Regions from separate parts of the Arthrobacter sp. V1I7 genome, predicted to be linked through region 1. Evidence: riboswitches for the same ligand, from Rfam matches in the RefSeq annotation. Region 1 holds a riboswitch; each other region holds the start of a gene.
What was found. A riboswitch is a leader RNA that binds a small molecule or an ion and turns the genes downstream of it on or off. The one in region 1 is predicted to bind thiamine pyrophosphate.
Positions count from the first base shown of each region.

Region 2: linked by a shared signal. The riboswitch ahead of thiO (glycine oxidase ThiO) and the one ahead of thiC (phosphomethylpyrimidine synthase ThiC) in region 1 are both predicted to bind thiamine pyrophosphate.
Region 3: linked by a shared signal. The riboswitch ahead of QFZ69_RS07630 (bifunctional hydroxymethylpyrimidine kinase/phosphomethylpyrimidine kinase) and the one ahead of thiC (phosphomethylpyrimidine synthase ThiC) in region 1 are both predicted to bind thiamine pyrophosphate.
Region 4: linked by a shared signal. The riboswitch ahead of QFZ69_RS00415 (ECF transporter S component) and the one ahead of thiC (phosphomethylpyrimidine synthase ThiC) in region 1 are both predicted to bind thiamine pyrophosphate.

Region 1 covers NZ_JAUSYS010000001.1:1,519,949-1,524,151, forward strand. Annotated here, with positions in the region: gene QFZ69_RS07085 (alpha/beta fold hydrolase) at 1-29, shown strand, start outside; gene thiC (phosphomethylpyrimidine synthase ThiC) at 26-1,885, opposite strand; TPP riboswitch at 1,880-1,987, opposite strand; gene QFZ69_RS07095 (amidohydrolase family protein) at 2,095-3,222, shown strand; gene QFZ69_RS07100 (VOC family protein) at 3,292-4,167, shown strand.
Region 2 covers NZ_JAUSYS010000001.1:1,042,223-1,046,425, reverse strand. Annotated here, with positions in the region: gene QFZ69_RS05010 (thiazole synthase) at 1-79, opposite strand, end outside; gene thiS (sulfur carrier protein ThiS) at 85-321, opposite strand; gene thiO (glycine oxidase ThiO) at 318-1,703, opposite strand; TPP riboswitch at 1,709-1,827, opposite strand; gene thiE (thiamine phosphate synthase) at 1,859-2,554, shown strand; gene QFZ69_RS04990 (ferritin-like fold-containing protein) at 2,575-3,246, opposite strand; gene QFZ69_RS04985 (RNB domain-containing ribonuclease) at 3,288-4,203, shown strand, end outside.
Region 3 covers NZ_JAUSYS010000001.1:1,630,372-1,634,574, reverse strand. Annotated here, with positions in the region: gene rplU (50S ribosomal protein L21) at 1-17, opposite strand, end outside; gene QFZ69_RS07630 (bifunctional hydroxymethylpyrimidine kinase/phosphomethylpyrimidine kinase) at 362-2,035, opposite strand; TPP riboswitch at 2,018-2,115, opposite strand; gene QFZ69_RS07625 (Rne/Rng family ribonuclease) at 2,232-4,203, opposite strand, start outside.
Region 4 covers NZ_JAUSYS010000001.1:97,897-102,099, reverse strand. Annotated here, with positions in the region: gene QFZ69_RS00425 (energy-coupling factor transporter transmembrane protein EcfT) at 1-345, opposite strand, end outside; gene QFZ69_RS00420 (ABC transporter ATP-binding protein) at 342-1,967, opposite strand; gene QFZ69_RS00415 (ECF transporter S component) at 2,014-2,646, opposite strand; TPP riboswitch at 2,714-2,852, opposite strand; gene QFZ69_RS00410 (DUF4235 domain-containing protein) at 3,050-3,313, shown strand; gene mnhG (monovalent cation/H(+) antiporter subunit G) at 3,397-3,813, opposite strand; gene QFZ69_RS00400 (monovalent cation/H+ antiporter complex subunit F) at 3,803-4,081, opposite strand; gene QFZ69_RS00395 (Na+/H+ antiporter subunit E) at 4,078-4,203, opposite strand, start outside.

The DNA.
Region 1 (4,203 bases):
GCCGGCGCCGGCACGCCCAGGCCTCCTAGGAAGCAGGCTGGGGGGCTCCCTGGCCGGCACGCTGCAGGGCGTCTGCGGGCGCGCCGACGGAGGGCTCCGGCAGGTAGACCTTGCCGCCCGAGGCAAGGAATTCGGTGCTCTTGGCCCGCATCCCGGCCGCCAGCGAAGCCAGCGCCGCCTGCGAGTCCGCTGAACCGTATTCGTCCCGGATGTCCTGGCTGATCCGCATGGAACAGAACTTGGGCCCGCACATGGAGCAGAAATGCGCCGTCTTGGCCGGTTCCGCGGGCAGCGTCTCGTCGTGGAACGATTCCGCCGTCACCGGGTCGAGCGACAGCGCGAACTGGTCCCGCCAGCGGAATTCGAAGCGGGCCTTGGACAGGGCATCGTCGCGTTCATGCGCGCCGGGGTGGCCCTTGGCGAGGTCTGCGGCATGGGCGGCGATCTTGTAGGTGATCACGCCGGTCTTCACATCGTCCTTGTTCGGCAGGCCCAGGTGTTCCTTGGGTGTGACGTAGCAGAGCATCGCGGTGCCGTAGCGCGCAATCTCGGTGGCGCCGATCGCCGAGGTGATGTGGTCATAGCCGGGGGCAATGTCGGTGACCAGCGGCCCAAGCGTGTAGAAGGGCGCGCCCTTGCAGAGTTCCTGCTGCCGCTCCACATTTTCCCGGACCAGGTGGAACGGCACATGCCCCGGGCCCTCCACCATGACCTGAACATCGAACTCCCAGGCCCGCTGCGTGAGCTCGGCCAGGGTGTCCAGCTCGGCGAACTGCGCCGCGTCGTTGGCATCCGCCGTCGCGCCGGGCCGCAGCCCGTCACCCAGCGAGAACGCGACGTCGTACTTGGCGAAGATTTCGCAGAGCTCGTCAAAGTGCGTGTACAGGAAGTTTTCCTCGTGGTGGGCCAGGCACCAGCCCGCCATGATGGCGCCGCCGCGGGACACGATCCCGGTGACCCGGTTGGCGGTCAGCGGCACATAGCGCAGCAGCACGCCGGCATGGACGGTCATGTAGTCCACACCCTGCTCGCACTGCTCGATCACCGTGTCCCGGTAGATCTCCCAGGTCAGGTCGTTGGCCTCGCCGTTGACCTTCTCCAGCGCCTGGTAGATCGGCACGGTCCCGATCGGCACGGGAGAGTTGCGGATGATCCATTCCCGGGTGGTGTGGATGTCATCCCCGGTGGAAAGGTCCATTACCGTGTCCGCGCCCCACTGGGCGGCCCATTGCAGCTTGTCGACTTCCTCTGCGATGGAGCTGGTGACCGCCGAGTTGCCGATGTTGGCGTTGATCTTCACCAGGAAGGCCTTGCCGATGATCATGGGCTCGGATTCGGGGTGGTTGATGTTGTTGGGGATGATGGCCCGGCCGGCGGCCACTTCGCTGCGGACCAGCTCCACATCGCAGTTCTCCCGCACAGCCACGAACCGCATCTCCGGCGTGATGACGCCCTGGCGGGCGTAGTGCATCTGGGTGACGGTTTTGCCGTCGACGGCGCGGCGCGGCACCGGCTGTGCGCCCTTCCACTCGGCGGACGCGGCTCCGCGGCGCACGGCGGACCTGCCGTCGTCAAGGAGGTTCCGTTCCCGGCCGCTGTACGGTTCCGTGTCGTTCCTTGCCGCGATCCACGGCGCGCGGAACGGCTCCAGACCGATCACCGGATCGCTTCCGGGGCCTGCCGTCCGGTATACCGTGAACGGCGGATTCTTAACCCCGCCGGGGGAGTCCTCCAGCGCAATTTCGGTCACCGGAACCCGGATGCCGTGTTCCTCGTCCGTGGCGAACGCCAAGGAATGGGACTTCAGCGATTGAGTTGGAGCTTCGGACGGGTCCTGGACAATCGGGTCTTGAAGAGGGCTGTGCTGTGCAGATTGCGTATTCACGGAATACTCACTTCCTTCGCCGGCATTACCCGGACAGGTTCAACGGTCGCAGGCCGCGTCAGCCCGATCTCAGCCCCTGCAGGGGCACCCGTGTGGTCGTAGACGAAGCTACCACAGGCCTCGGGGCTGGCCCTGTCACAAGCGCCGTCGAGACTGCCGTCGGGGCGCCCCGCGGGCGGCCGGATGGCCGGGCGGATTAAGCTGTACGCATGAGCAGCATCATCGAGTTCAGCGGCCCCATCCTCACCGGACCGGACCGGGAACACCGCGGCCTCTGGTCCGTCGACGGGCTCCTGACCTTCGAGCCTCCGGCCGCCGCGCCGGACCTCGTGCTGGACGGCTGGGTCATCCCCGGACTGGTCGACGCGCACTGCCACATCGGCCTCGGCCCCGGCGGAGACGTCCCGGACGGGGTGGCGGAGGCGCAGGCGCGCACCGACCGCGACGCCGGCACGCTGCTCGTGCGGGACGCCGGCGCCGTGCACGACACCCGCTGGCTGCAGCGCCGAGCCGACATGCCGCGGATCATCCGCTCCGGCCGGCACGTCGCGAGGACCCGTCGCTACCTCCGGGGCTTCGCCGTCGAAGTGGAGCCGGAGGACCTGGTCGAGGCCGTACGGAAGCAGGCCCGCGCCGGCGACGGCTGGGTCAAGCTCGTGGGGGACTGGATCGACCGCGACGCCGGTGACCTCACCCCCGGCTTTCCGGTCCGCGTGCTCAAGGACGCCGTCCAGGCCGCCCACGACGAGGGCGCCCGGGTCACGGCGCACTGCTTCGCCGAAGACACCCTGGACGACATGCTCGACGCCGGAATCGACTGCATCGAGCACGCCACCGGCCTGCTCCCGCGGCACCTGCCGCGTTTCGTGGAGCAGGGCGTTCCGATCGTGCCCACCCTGATCAACATCGCAACCTTCCCGGGCATCGCCGCGCAGGCCGAGGCGAAGTTCCCGAGATACGCCGCGCACATGCGCTCGCTCTGGGAACGCCGCAGCGAACGGGTCCTGGAAGCCTACGAGGCCGGCGTGAGCATCTACACCGGCACCGATGCGGGCAGCGTCATCAAGCACGGGCGGATCGTGGACGAAGTCCAGGCGCTGCACCACGCCGGGCTCCCGGCCCGCGCCGCCCTCGATGCCGGCGCCTGGGCCGCCCGCGACTGGCTGGGGGCGGACGCGATCAGCGAGGGCGCCAGCGCGGACGTCCTCGTCTGCGCCGACGATCCACGGGCGACCCTGGGCACGCTCCGGCAGCTCAGCCAGATTGTGCTCCGTGGGGAAGTGATCCGCGGGGAAACGATCGGCCGGGCATCGGCTCGGCCATTAGGAATAAATTGAAGCTTCAAGTAATTTAGTCTATGCGAGGTCATCGAAGGTCGGTGGCCGCTGAAGCACCGGAGTGATCAAATGACTGCAGAAGCCAGCACGCAGGACCTTCTTCCCGCCGAACTCACCATGGGCACCGTGATGCTCAAGGTCGGCGACATGAAGCTCATGACGGACTACTACCAGCGCGCCCTCGGCCTCGACATCGTGGCCGAGCAGGACGGCGGGCTCTACCTTGGCCGGCGGCAGAAGCCGCTGGTCCACCTCGCCCCGGCGCCCGGGCTCACCATCCCTTCCCGCGGCGAGGCAGGCCTCTTCCACACCGCCCTCCTGTTCGATGACCAGACATCCCTGGCCGCCACCGTCGCCAGCGCTGCCCAGTATGAGCCGCGGTCCTTTACCGGCAGTGCCGACCACCTCGTCAGCGAGGCCTTCTACTTCAACGACCCCGAGGGCAACGGTATTGAGCTGTACTGGGACCGTCCCCGCGAGGCGTGGTCCTGGGAGGGGAAAAATGTTGTGATGGACAGCCTGGCCCTCCCGCCGCAGCGCTACCTCGAACAGTTCCTCACCGAAGAATCCGTGACCGGGCAGCGCGAGGCCGAGGCCGGCGTCGGGCACGTCCACCTGCAGGTGGGTGACGTGCAGTCCGCGCAGGAGTTCTACGTCGGGACCCTCGGCTTCGAAAAGACTGCAGGCTGGCACGGCCAGGCACTCTTCGTCTCTGCCGGTGGCTACCACCACCACATGGCGATGAACGTGTGGAACAGCCGGGGCGCCGGCCCGCGCCGGGACACGCTGGGACTCGGGGAGGTGCTGATCGAAGTACCCTCGGGCGACGACGTCGGAGCCCTCGCCGACCGTCTGAAGACCGCCGGCGTGCAGTCGCACCACACCGGAGCCGAACTGCGCTTCGAGGACCCGTGGCGCAACCGGATCCGCGTCGCCGTCCGCTGAGCATGTCCAACGCTCGCAGCCGGGAATGGACATAGC
Region 2 (4,203 bases), 480 kb from region 1:
GCTGTACGCCGTCGACGGTGAACGCATCCCCGGTGCCCTGCGATGCCCCCGGAGTTGCGGTGCGTGTAGTTGCTGCCATGCTGCTCAACCTCCCTGTACTGCCGTAACCAGTTCGACGTCGTCCCCGGCGGCGAGCGCCGTGCCGTGCCACTGGCTGCGGGGCACCACCCCGGCGTTGCGGGCAACGGCGACGCCGAGTTTCCGGCCGTCCGCTGCCTGCCCGTTCGGGGCCAGCATCCGCCCGGTGATCTGGCTGACCAGGGTGCTGACGGAGGCGCCGTCGGGGACTGTGTGGTCCAGGCCGTTGAGTCTGATCTTCATGGTGTTTCCTTGCTGCGCTCGAGGTGGGGGCTGGGGTACGGGGGTTTCGGGGTCCGGGGGATCGGGGTCCGGGGGCCCGGATTGGAAGCGCCGGCGGAGAATCTGTCCGGCCGGAAGCGGGTCCAGCGAGGGTCCGCCGTGCCGTCCAGCAGCTGCCGGCAGATCCGCGCGGCCACGGGCGTCAGCAGGATGCCGTGCCGGAAGAAGCCGGTAGCGACAAGAACTCCCGCGACGTCCGCCGGGCGGCCGGCGGCCAGGTCTGCAACGCGGCCCAGCAGCGGGGCGTTGTCCGGTGTCGCAGGCCGGGCCCGGGCGGTGGCTTCCAGCAGTTCCAATTCGGCGACGGCGGGCAGCAGCTGCTGGGCGTCCCGCAGCAGCTGATACACGCCCCCGGCGGAGACCGCGCCCGCACCGGACGCGGCCGGCTCCGCGAGGGCATCTTCGCGCTGGGTGGCCCCGATCACCACGGTGCCGTCCTGGCGCGGGACGATGTACACCGGCACGCCGCGGACCAGGCCCCGCACGGTGGAGCCCAGCAGCGGCCGGAGCCGGGCCGGCACCCGGAGCCGGAGAATGTCGCCGTGGACCGGCCGCAGCGGCAGGCGCAGTCCCTGCGGGAGCCCGCCAAGCCCGGCAGCACCCAGGCCGTTGGCCACGATGGTCTCCCCGGCGCGGACCTCCCCTCCGCCCGCCAGGCTGACGCCGGCGACGCGTCCGTCCTGCCAGAGCAGCCCCGCGGCGCGGCGCTGCACGGCATGGCTCCCGCTGTCCGCCCCCAGCAGCGCCGCGATCCTGGCGAGCAGGGCCCGGGGGTCCACCTGGTGGTCGGCCGGAATGTCGAAGGCGCAGGAAATGCCCGGGCTCAGCAGGGGTTCGCGTCCGCGGGCCTCGCGCACGGTGAGGGGCTCCACCGAGAGTCCGCAGGCCTCCTGCACGGTCCGGAGGTCCGCGAGCACCCGGCGGTCGGCGGCATCGGCGCCGACGGCGAGGGTCGGCGTCGTGAGGTAACCCGTCCCACTGGCTGCTCCGGTTCCGGCGGCTGCCCTGTTGCCGCCGCCGTCGGAGGGTTCCGCGGCGACGGGCCGGAGCTGCGCCGCGAAGTCGGGCCACAGCCGGGAGGACTCGAGCATCAGCTCCAGCAGGTCCTCCTCCTGGTAGTGGAGTTCACTCACCGGGGCAAGCATGCCGGCCGCAGCCCAGCTGGCGCCGGTGCCGGGGGCGTCGTCGATCAGGGCCACGGTCCGGCCCGAGCGACGCATCTCCCACGCGATACCGTGCCCGACGACGCCGCCGCCGATCACGGCCACGTCGTAACATTGCCCGGCGGCCGCGTCATGCGGCGCCGCGGCGCGCGCATCTCTCAAGCCGGCTGGAGTGCCCATGGCGGATTCCTTCCCTACGCCGGTACTAACCGGATCAGGTCAAGCGGTCGGCTCTGATGCCCTCTCAGCCCTGCAGTGCCGCACACCAGTTGGCGCATGGTCCTGCAGCGGGCTCCCGCGGTATGGGCCCAGTTTAGAGGAACTAGGCTTGGGGCATGAGCCGCGATGACGTCCACACCACCGCCCGCCTGTACCTGTGCACCGATGCCCGCAGGGGCCGCGGCGACTTTGAGTCCTTCGTGGATGCCGCCTTTGCCGGCGGCGTCGATATCATCCAGCTGCGCGACAAGTCCCTTGAGGCGGCCGAGGAACTCGAGCTGCTCGAGGTCCTGCAGCAGTCCGCCCGCCGGCACGGACGTCTCTGGGCGGTCAACGACCGCGCGGATCTGGCCGCACTGTCCGGCGCGCCCGTGTTCCACGTGGGCCAGAAGGACATCACGCTCGCGGCCGCCAGGAGCTTCCTCGGCAAGGAGGCCGTGATCGGGCTGTCCACGCATGACACGGACCAGGTGGACGCCGCGATCATGGCCTCGCCGGGCCGCAGCGGGCTGGACTACTTCTGCGTGGGCCCCGTCTGGGCCACTCCCACCAAGCCGGGCCGCGCCGCCGTCGGACTGGAGCTGGTGCGGTATGCCGCTGCGGCGATCCGCCGGGCCGAAGCCGCGGACGAGGGAAAGGTCGCGGGGGTAGTGCCGTGGTTCGCGATCGGCGGCATTGACCTGGGGAACGTGGAGCAGGTGGTGGAAGCGGGTGCACATAGGATCGTCGTGGTCCGGGCGATCACCGAGGCTGACGATCCGGCCGCAGCCGCCCGGGCCCTGCTCGCCGCGCTCGACGCCGCGGAGAACTGAGTCCGGTCCGGGCTGTCTGCTCAGCCGGCCAGCCCCAGCTGCGTCATCCGGCGCGAGTGATTGGCCACGAGTTGGGCCGCCAGGTCCCGGACCAATTCCCGGGACCCCTCCTCGTCCTCGCCGATCAGGCCGCCCAGGAACGCGTGCTCGAAGCCGACCCGCCGGGCCTGGGTCAGGACCTCCCCCAGCAGCCGCCTCGCCCACAGCGCCAGCCGGGAAGCCAGCCGCGGGTCCTCGGCAAGGGCCGTCTTGAGCCGGTCCCGCAGCACCGCCGTGGCCTCTTCATCGGCCTGGATCCGTTCCACCAGCCGGCGGGTCGAGGCGTCCACATGACGGGCCACGGCGCGGTAGAAATCCGCGGAGACGGTGTCGATCACGTACGCCTTCATGAGCGATTCAAACCAGTCCGCCGGGCGGGTGCGCTCGTGGAAGTGGTCCACGGAAGGCTGGAAGGGGAGCATGGCCACCTCCGGGTCCAGGCCCATTTCATCAAGCCGGGCGCTGACCAGCTCATAGTGCTGGAATTCGAGCACGGCGATCCTGCCCAGCACGGCGCGGTCGTGCAGGGTGGGCGAATAGCGGGCATCGGAGGACAAGCGTTCGAAGGCCGACAGCTCCCCGTAGGCCATCACGCCGAGCAGATCCCTCAGGAAGCTGTTGTAGCGGGCAGGATCAGCCGGGGATGTGCTCATGATCCAAGACTAATAGCGCATTTCGGGCTAACCTGATTTTCGTGTCCCATCATCGCCTGACCCCCAGCATCCACCGGCAGGAGAACCAGCTTGCCCTGGCGCTGACCGCGCTGCGCACCACGCTGGAACTGCCCGGACCGTTCCCGGAAGACGTCCTGCGGGAAGCCAAGGAGGCCGTGGCCGGGCATGAGCTGCCGGAGCTCGACTTCACCCACATCGACTTCGTGACCATCGATCCGGAGTCCTCCACGGACCTGGACCAGGCCCTCCACATTGCCCGCGCCGGCACGGGCTACAAAGTGCACTACGCCATCGCGGACGTTCCCTCCTTCGTCTCCCCCGGCGGGGTGCTCGACGCTGAGACCCGCCGCCGCGGCCAGACCTTCTACACCCCGGACGGCCGGATCCCGCTGCATCCGGAGGTCATCAGCGAGGAAGCCGGCAGCCTGCTCGCCGGGCAGCTGTGCGCCGCTTTCGTCTGGGAATTCGAGCTCGATGCCGACGCCGAGGTCTCCTCGGTGCTGGTGCGCCGGGCCCGCGTCCGCAGCCGGGCCAAACTCAGCTACCAGGGTGTCCAGGCGGAGCTCGACGCCGGCTCCGCGGCGCCCGTGCTGCAGTTGCTCAAGGAAGTCGGGATCAAGCGGGTGGAGCTGGAGCGGCTCCGCGGCGGCGCCAGCCTGAATATGCCGGAACAGGAGATCGAACAGCTGCCCGACGGCGGCTACCGGATCGTCGCGGCCCCGCCGCTGCCGGTGGAGGACTGGAACGCCCAGATTTCGCTCATGACCGGGATGGCGGCCGCAGGGATCATGCTCGAAGGCAAGGTCGGCATCCTCCGCACCATGCCCGCCCCGGACGAGAACTCGCTGGCCCACTTCCACCGTCAGACCCGCGCCCTGGGCAAGCCCTGGGACGGGGAGATGAGCTACGGCGAATACCTGCGCACCCTGGACCCGA
Region 3 (4,203 bases), 110 kb from region 1:
ACAATCGCGTACACCACTGGGGAACTCACTTCTCTCGACGTTTATTACTAGATTTGCGTGCGGAACCTGGTCCAAGTTGTTTGGCTGGCTCACGCTGTGCCTCAACGCCGGTGGGCTCCCCGGGGGAACCCATGAGCTATCCCGTGGTCAAATCCGAAAACGGATTGTCCTCAAGGTCATAACCCAAGTGTTGGCGTAAGCACCGAAGATCTAGACTACGCTAATTTTGCCTTCGGCCGCAAATGAGGCTGGCTCCGGCGGGCCATGCGTGACGGACTTAACTCCATTAAGGCAGAGCATTCCTGCAACGACTTCCGGAACCGTGCCCCACCATCGTACAGGCTGGCCGGGTCCCCGCCGGTCAGGCGTGCAGTCTCGGCGCGTCGAAGAAGGCGACTTCGTAACGGGCCGACTGCCTGAAAGCCAGGGCCATGGCGTCCCGTTCGCCGGCTGAGGCGCGGCGCGCCGCGTCGTCCGTGATGGCGATGGCCTGCCGCGTCGCCGCGGCGAAGTCCTCGTCGGCGTACGTCCGCAGCCAGTCGGCGTAGGGGTGCGCTTCGGCGGCACCGGCGGCCAGGAACTGCGCGTGGAGTTCCGCGCCGACCACGGCATAGAGCCAGAAGCACGGCAGGGCGGCCGCGACCAGCACCCCGTAGCTGCCGGAGACCGAGGCCGCCAGCAGGTGGTCCACATAGGACTTCGTCACCGGCCCAAGCGTTCCCTCCACGGTGCGGGTGCTGAGCCAGCTCCGGTGCAGCTCGGATTCGACTTCCAGGCACTGCTGGGCGGATCGGGCCCAGAAGAGCTGTTCGGCTTCGGCGGGTGCGAGTGCGGCCGCCCGGGCCAGCACCCGCGAGTAGCCATTGAGGTAGAGGGCGTCCTGGGCCAGATAGTAGGCGAACTCCCGCTCGGGGAGCGTGCCGTCCGCCAGCCTCCGGATGAACTCCAGGCCGTAGATCTCGTCGAGGTCCGGGGCCGCGCCGGCCCCGAGGGCAGCGACAAACTCCCCCTCGGCCGGGACCCGGCGGTCCCCGGGACCCTGAGCCAGGCCGTGGTCCGCGGTGCCGTGATCCGTGGTGCCGTGGTCCGAGGTCAGGTGCTGGACGTGGTGGAAATGGTGCACCGGACCGTTGCCGGTGCCGACGTCGAGGTGCTCCGAGCTGCGCAGCGCACCTTCGAGCCAGGGCTTGACCTCGCGCAGCGCCGCTTCCCAGTCCCCCACCCGGGCCTGCACCGTCGCCAGTGCCGAGGACAGCGAGCAACCGGTGCCGTGGCTGTTGCTGGTGGGCACGCGTCGGCCCGTCACCACTACCGTCTCCTGGTCCAGCAGTCCCCCGGTGTTGACGAGCGCATCCGGGCACCCGCCGTCGTGGCCGAATTCGCCCCCGGCGGTGCCGGGTTCGGCTCCGGCGCCGCCGTCGGCATTTCCTTCCAGATGGCCGCCCTTCACCAGGACCGTGGTGCCGCTCAGGGCGGCGAGCCGCTTGCCCTGGGCCAGGGCCTCGGCCCAGTCGGCCGCGACGGGTTCCCGGAGCAGCAGGGCGAGTTCGGCGAGATTGGGCGTGACGAGGTCCGCGAGGGGCAGCAGCGCGTGCAGGGCCGTCTCGGCTGCTTCCGGCAGCAGCCGGTCCCCGCTGGTGGCCACCATCACCGGGTCCAGGACGACGACGCCGGGCCGGGCGTGTTCCAGCCAGCGCCGGACGGCGTCGATGACGGCGGCGTCGCCCAGCATGCCGATCTTGACGGCGTCGATGCCGATGTCCGCGCTCACGGCGTCCAGCTGGGCGGTCAGGAAGGCGGCCGGCGGAACGTGGACGGCCCGGACGCCGCGGGTGTTCTGGGCCGTGAGGGCGGTGATGGCGGCCATGCCGTAGCCGCCGTGCGCGGCAATGCTTTTCAGGTCGGCCTGGATGCCCGCGCCGCCGGAGGGGTCCGAACCGGCGATGGCCAGCACCCGCGGGATCCGGGCCGGAGCGGTAGTCGGCGCGGGGGGCAGAAATGCGGACGGAAGAACGACTGAAGCCACGATGGACATCCCTTCGCCGGTGCTAACCGGACAGGTTCAACGGGTCTGGATCTCAGCCGGCTCGTTGCGCGGCACCCCGTGTCAGTTCTCCAGCCTAGCCGCAGCGCTTAACGAACCACGGGTGCGGCCCAAACCCCGGCGAATTGCTACGCCGGGTCCGGACCGCACCCGCGGCCATGCTGGATTGCCTCGTTGGGCTTCCGGGCTACAGCTCCGACGCCGGGACGCCGACGCCGAGGATGATCGGTTCGTTCGCCGCGGCCGGCTTTGCCGCTGCCTTGTCCGGGGAAGGTGCCTTGGCCTCGTGCACGGCTCCGGCCGCGGCCGTTGCGTTCCGTTGCTCGGCTGCCTCACGGTGTTCAATGGACGTCTCGTTGGCTGCGCCCTGGGCGCGGCTGGCGCTCCGGTTGCGGCGCACGCGGCGGCCCCTGGAGGTACCGGTCCCGACGTCGGCCCTCGCCAGTGCCGGTGCAGGCGCCTGTGCCGCTGCCGGTGCCTGGGCCGGTGCCGTGGCCTTGGCCGCGGAAACCTGCTCGGCGGCGGGCTTGCTTTCCTCGGTGTCGCCCAGATGGGCGAAGGCCTCCGTCAGCAGGTCAAGGGTCAGGGCGGGTGCCGTCCCCTCCTCGGCGTGCTCCACGTACGGCAGCACCACCTGCTCGCCGCCGAAGGTCAGCACGGCAGCGGGACGTCCGGCTGCTTCCTCTGTTGCAACGAACTGCCGGGCGGTCTCGGCTGCGGCCTGTCGGGTCTCGGCCTGGCGGGTGTCGGCGTCGTGCCGGGCTGCCGCTTCCCCCTCGTGCAGGTGGGCGGCGTGCGCGGCGGCCGCGATGTTCGCGAGGGCAGCCCGGGTCGCCTCTGCCTTGGCGTGGCGCTCGGCCTCCGTGGGCTCCGGGTGGATGGCTGCGGGTGCCGACGGAGCGGACTCCGGCCCGCCCTGCCCGCCCCTGCCACGGCGGCGGCCCTTGCGCTCGGTGCGGGCAGCGGGCTGGTTCTCGATCCGCGGGACGTGGTGCTCTGCGGCTACGACGTTGGCGCGGCGGTGCTCGACGGGCTCGTCGTGCGTGACGATGCCGCGGCCGGCGCAGGTTTCGCACTGCTCGCCAAAGACTTCCAGCAGCCCGGTGCCCATCCGCTTGCGAGTCATCTGCACGAGCCCGAGCGAGGTCACTTCGGCCACCTGGTGCTTGGTACGGTCTCGGCCGAGGCACTCCACCATGCGGCGCAGTACGAGGTCGCGGTTCGATTCCAGCACCATGTCGATGAAGTCGATCACGATGATGCCGCCGATGTCGCGGAGCCGGAGCTGCCGGACGACTTCCTCGGCCGCTTCCAGGTTGTTCTTGGTGACGGTTTCCTCGAGGTTGCCGCCGCTGCCGGTGAACTTCCCGGTGTTGACGTCCACCACGGTCATGGCTTCGGTGCGGTCGATCACCAGGGATCCGCCGGACGGCAGGAAAACCTTGCGGTCCAGTGCCTTGTGGATCTGCTCGTCGATCCGCCAGGCCGCGAAGATGTCCGTGTCCTTGGTCCACTTCTCGAGCCGGCCCACGAGGTCCGGCGCCACATAGGTGACGTAGGCCTCGATGGTGTCCCAGGCTTCCTCGCCGGAGACGATCAGCTTGGAGAAGTCCTCGTTGAAGACGTCACGGACCACCTTGATGGTCAGGTCAGGTTCGCCGTAGAGCAGCTCGGGGGCGAGGATCTTGGTCGACGTCGACTGGCCTTCGATGCCTTCCCATTGCGCGCGGAGCCGGTTGATGTCGTGGGTCAGCTCTTCCTCGGAGGCGCCCTCGGCCGCGGTGCGGACAATCACGCCGGCGTTTTCCGGCAGGCGGTCCTTGAGGATCCGCTTGAGGCGGTTGCGTTCGACGTCGGGCAGCTTGCGGGAGATGCCGGTCATGGAACCGCCGGGCACGTACACCAGGTACCGGCCGGGCAGCGAGATCTGGCTGGTGAGGCGGGCGCCCTTGTGGCCGACAGGGTCCTTGGTGACCTGGACCAGCACGGAGTCGCCGGACTTCAGCGCGTTCTCGATCCGGCGCTGCTTGCCCTCAAGGTTGACGGCTTCCCAGTTGACTTCACCGGCGTAGAGCACGGCGTTGCGGCCACGTCCGATATCCACGAAGGCGGCTTCCATGGACGGCAGCACGTTCTGGACCTTGCCCAGGTAGACATTG
Region 4 (4,203 bases), 1.4 Mb from region 1:
CCCGCGGAGCAGGAAACCCAGCCCGAGTTCGAGGGAGCCTTCGCTGATGGACCAGATGCCGGCGTCGAGCAGTATCCTGCCGCTGTCCGGCGCCAGGATGGCGGTGCTCCAGCCGCCCAGTCCCGCCGCCAGGATCAGCGGCCAGCCGCGTTGCCACAGCAACGCAAGGCTCAGTCCGGCGAGCGGAAACAGAGCCACTTCAAAGACCAGCGCCACCGAGGCGGAAACCCAGTCGATGGACAACGCCAACACCAGCGTAATCAGCACGACGGCGGCGAACTTGGCCAGCGGGTTCGCCCGGGTCAGCAGCGCCTGGTTGCCGCGCAGGTTCAGGACATCCCTCATGGCGCCTTCACCGGGTCCGGGTCCCGCCGGCCCGGGGTGTTGAGGCTGAGTTCGGTGCCGCCGAGCACGGCGGTGAATTCCGCGTCGTGGGTGACGGACACGACGGCGGTGCCGGCGTCGAGGAGCTCGGAGAGGAAGGATGCCAGCTCGGACCAGGTGTTGGCATCCTGGCCGAAGGTGGGCTCGTCCAGCACGAGCACCTGCGGATGGGCCGCGAGCACGGTGGCCACCGAGAGCCGGCGCTTTTCGCCGCCGGAGAGCGTGTAAGGGTTGGCGTCCACCAGCTCGGTCAGCCGCAGCCGCTCCAGCAACTCGTCCACCCGTTCTTCTCCACGGCCGAGGTGCCGGGGGCCGAACATCAACTCGTCGAGCACCCGGCCGGTGACGAACTGGTGCTCCGGTTCCTGGAAGACCGTTCCGATCCGGGCAATCAGCTGCTGCGCCTTCCACTTGTACGGATCGATCCCCGCGCCGGCGCTCAGCTCCAGCGTTGCGGAGACGGCCCCGGAGACCGGCGCCAGCAGGCCGGCCAGGGTCAGGGCGAAGGTCGACTTTCCGGAGCCGTTGGGGCCCGTGATGGTCAGGGCTTCGCCGGCCCGGACCCGGGCGGTGATGCCGGACTGCACCGCTACCGGAGGGATCGTGCGGAAGCCCCCGCGCACACCGGAACGGCGGCCGCGGTCGCGGGAGACGGCCAGGTTCTCGGCAGTCATCAGCAGCGTCCCGGCGTCGTGCCCTCCGGGCCTGCCGGTTCCCGCAGAGCCCACGGGAGTTGCCGGCCCCGTACGGCCCCGGGTCCGCGGCACGTAGCCGGGGACCCAGACGCCCGCGGCGGTGAGCATGTCCCGCGCCTGTGCCAGGACCCGGTCCGGCGGACCGTCGATCAGCACGGCCGGTTCCGTCGCGGTGCCGGGCTGGAGGACCACGATCCGGTCCACGAGGTCTTTCCACACGGAGACCCGGTGCTCCACGACCACGAGGGTGGCCCCGGTTTTGTCCAGGCACCGGCCCACGGCGTCCCGTACTTCCAGGACGCCGGCCGGGTCGAGGTTGGCGGTGGGTTCGTCAAGCAGGATCAGCCCCGGACGCATCGCCAGGATTCCGGCGAGGGCCAGCCGCTGCTTCTGTCCGCCGGACAGGGCCGAGGTCGGATGGTCCAGCGGCAGCCGGCCCAGCCCGACGTCGTCGAGCGCTTCCCCGACCCGGGTCCAGATCTCGGCCGCCGGAACCGACAGGTTCTCCGCTCCGAACGCGACGTCGTCACCGAGGCGGGAGAGCACCACCTGGGTTTCCGGGTCCTGTTGTACGAGCCCGGCCCGGCCCCGCTGCGCCCGCGGGGCGGCACCGTCGATGTGCAGCGTGCCGGTTTCGTCAGAGTCTTCAGCGGTCACCGCGCCTGAGTTGTCGCCGAGGGCGTCGGCGGCGTTGTCGCCGAGGACCCCTGCGAGGGCGTGGAGCAGCGTTGATTTGCCCGAGCCCGATGGCCCCAGCAGCAGCACCCGTTCCCCGGGGCTGATGTCCAGATCCAGCCCGTTGACCGCGGGCCGGGACCGGCCCGCGTGCCGCCAGCCCCAGCCGCGGGCCGTGACCCCGGCCGGGCGGACTCGGTCGGCGGTGCTCATGAGCCGCGGCCCGTCATTGCTGACTCCGCCCGGAGCAGTGCAGTCTTCAGGAGAACACGGGCTCCGTGGCGGCCTTGCGCGAGGGGAAGGAGCTCAGCACCCCGGTCTTTGCCAGGCCCCGGGTGGCGAGCCAGGACAGTCCACCGGCGATCACCGCACCGGAGACGGCGGTGAAGATGATGTAGGCGAGCTTGTCGCCGCCGGCGTAGGCGATGTTCCAGCCCCAGGGCAGGAACGAGTCGTTGAGGCCGCAGAAGAGGCCTGCGCCGGCACCGGCCAGCAGCGACACCGGCAGGTTGAACTTCTTGTAGACCACGGCGGCGAACACGAGCTCCGCGCCGAGTCCCTGCAGGAGGCCGGAGATCAGCACCGTCGTTCCGTACTGGGACCCCATGATCAGCTCGCCGGTGGCCGCCACGGTTTCGCAGAAGAGGGCCGCCCCCGGCTTGCGGATAATGAGCATGCCCAGCACGGCGGGAATCATCCAGCCGCCGGCGTAGAGCCCGGTCAGCGGCGGGTACAGCGCGTTGACCGGAGCAGAAATAAGGTTGGCGCCCTGGGACCAGGCCCAGAAGACAACCCCGCCGGCAACCGCGATCAGGGCAGCCACCACAATGTCCACCACGCGCCAGTTGTAGTTGCGCCGGGCCAGGCCCTGCTTGGCAGAAATGTCAGTCATATCGTCCTCCTGAGGAACAGGAGGGGAGAGTGCACCGGCCGGCCGCGGCTTCCGCCGCCCCGCCGGGCACTCTGAGAACTCGACTCCCTTGCGCCGGTACTAACCGGATCAGGTTCGAGGGTCTGCGGCTGTCCGCACTCTCAGCGCCCACCGATGGTCCCTGGATTCCTCCAGCTGCCGACGGCGGCGCTCCCCTGTCGTTTTTAAGATCACCCTTGTGGGCGCTGCCAGTTTACACCCGGCCGGCCGGGTTTCCGTTGGCGGCCGTCACATTCCCGCCGGATCACGCCCCGGCCGCACCCGCCGGGCCATCAGGCGGGGTCCGAACCGTCGGGTCCCTCCGGTCAGGGCCGGGACGCTAGGCTGGGGGAAGCCCCGTTCCCTCCCCGAAGGAGTCCGAAGAATGAACATCTTCATCAAGCTGCTCGGCACCGGCATCAGCCTGCTCGCCGGGTTCGTCGGCACCAAGATCGTCGACACCGTCTGGGAAAAGTCCACCGGCAACAAGCCGCCCAAGGGCCACGATGATGACATCCCCACCACGCTGCGCTCGGCCCTGACATTCGCGCTGATCTCCGCCTCGGTCAGCGCCATCATCCAGGTCCTCGCCAACCGCGGCACCCAGCGCGCCATCACCCGCTTCGCCAAGTCGCAGGACATCGTCTAGGCAGACAAGGCAGGCCACCCCGGGCAGCACCTGTACCGGCACCCCTTACCGGCGGCGCTTACCGGTACCCCTTGCCGGCACCCTTACCGGCGGCGGCCCGTCTGGCCGTCGCTGTCGTCCGGGAATCCGCTCGCGCCCGCCGCCTGCTGCACCACGGCCTCAAGCTCATCTGCGCTCAGCAGCTCCCGGTGGAGGTGCCTGGTGCGGTAACCGGCCCGGCCCACCATATGGGCGGACACCGGAACGGTGAGCAGCTGGAAGATCCAGGCGACGATCAGGACGGGCCAGACCCACCAGGTGCGCAGCTGGAGTCCCACGGCGCAGAGCAGCAGGAACAGCCCCAGCACTTGCGGCTTCGTCGCCGCGTGCATCCTGCTCATGAGATCGGGGAACCGCAGCAGGCCGATTGCCGCGCCGAGGGACATCAGGGCTCCCACCACCATGAACACCGCCGAGACGGCGTCGATCACCGTATCGCCGGAGAATGTTTCAGGATTCACGGGCTTGCTCCCGCCGGTCGGCGACGAACCGGGCAACGGTGACCGAACCGATGAACCCGATGATGGATACCGCCACGAGCAGCATGAGGTTGTTGAGGTGCCGGTTCAGCGCCATGTCGATGCACAGTGCGGCGCCCAGGATGGCCAGCAGCACGTCGGCGGCCAGCACCCGGTCCAGCAGCGACGGGCCCCTCGCAATCCGGATGATGGCACCGGCGGCGGCCAGGGACAGCACGACGGCGGTCACGGTCAGGACGAGCTGCATCATGCGCCCACCTCCTGCTTGAGTGCGGACAGTTCGTCCCTGGTGCCCATGATCCGGATCAGCCCGGCCTCGGTGTCCCGGACCTCCTTGCGGAGCCTGGCGGCGTCCTCGGGGTTGCGGACGTT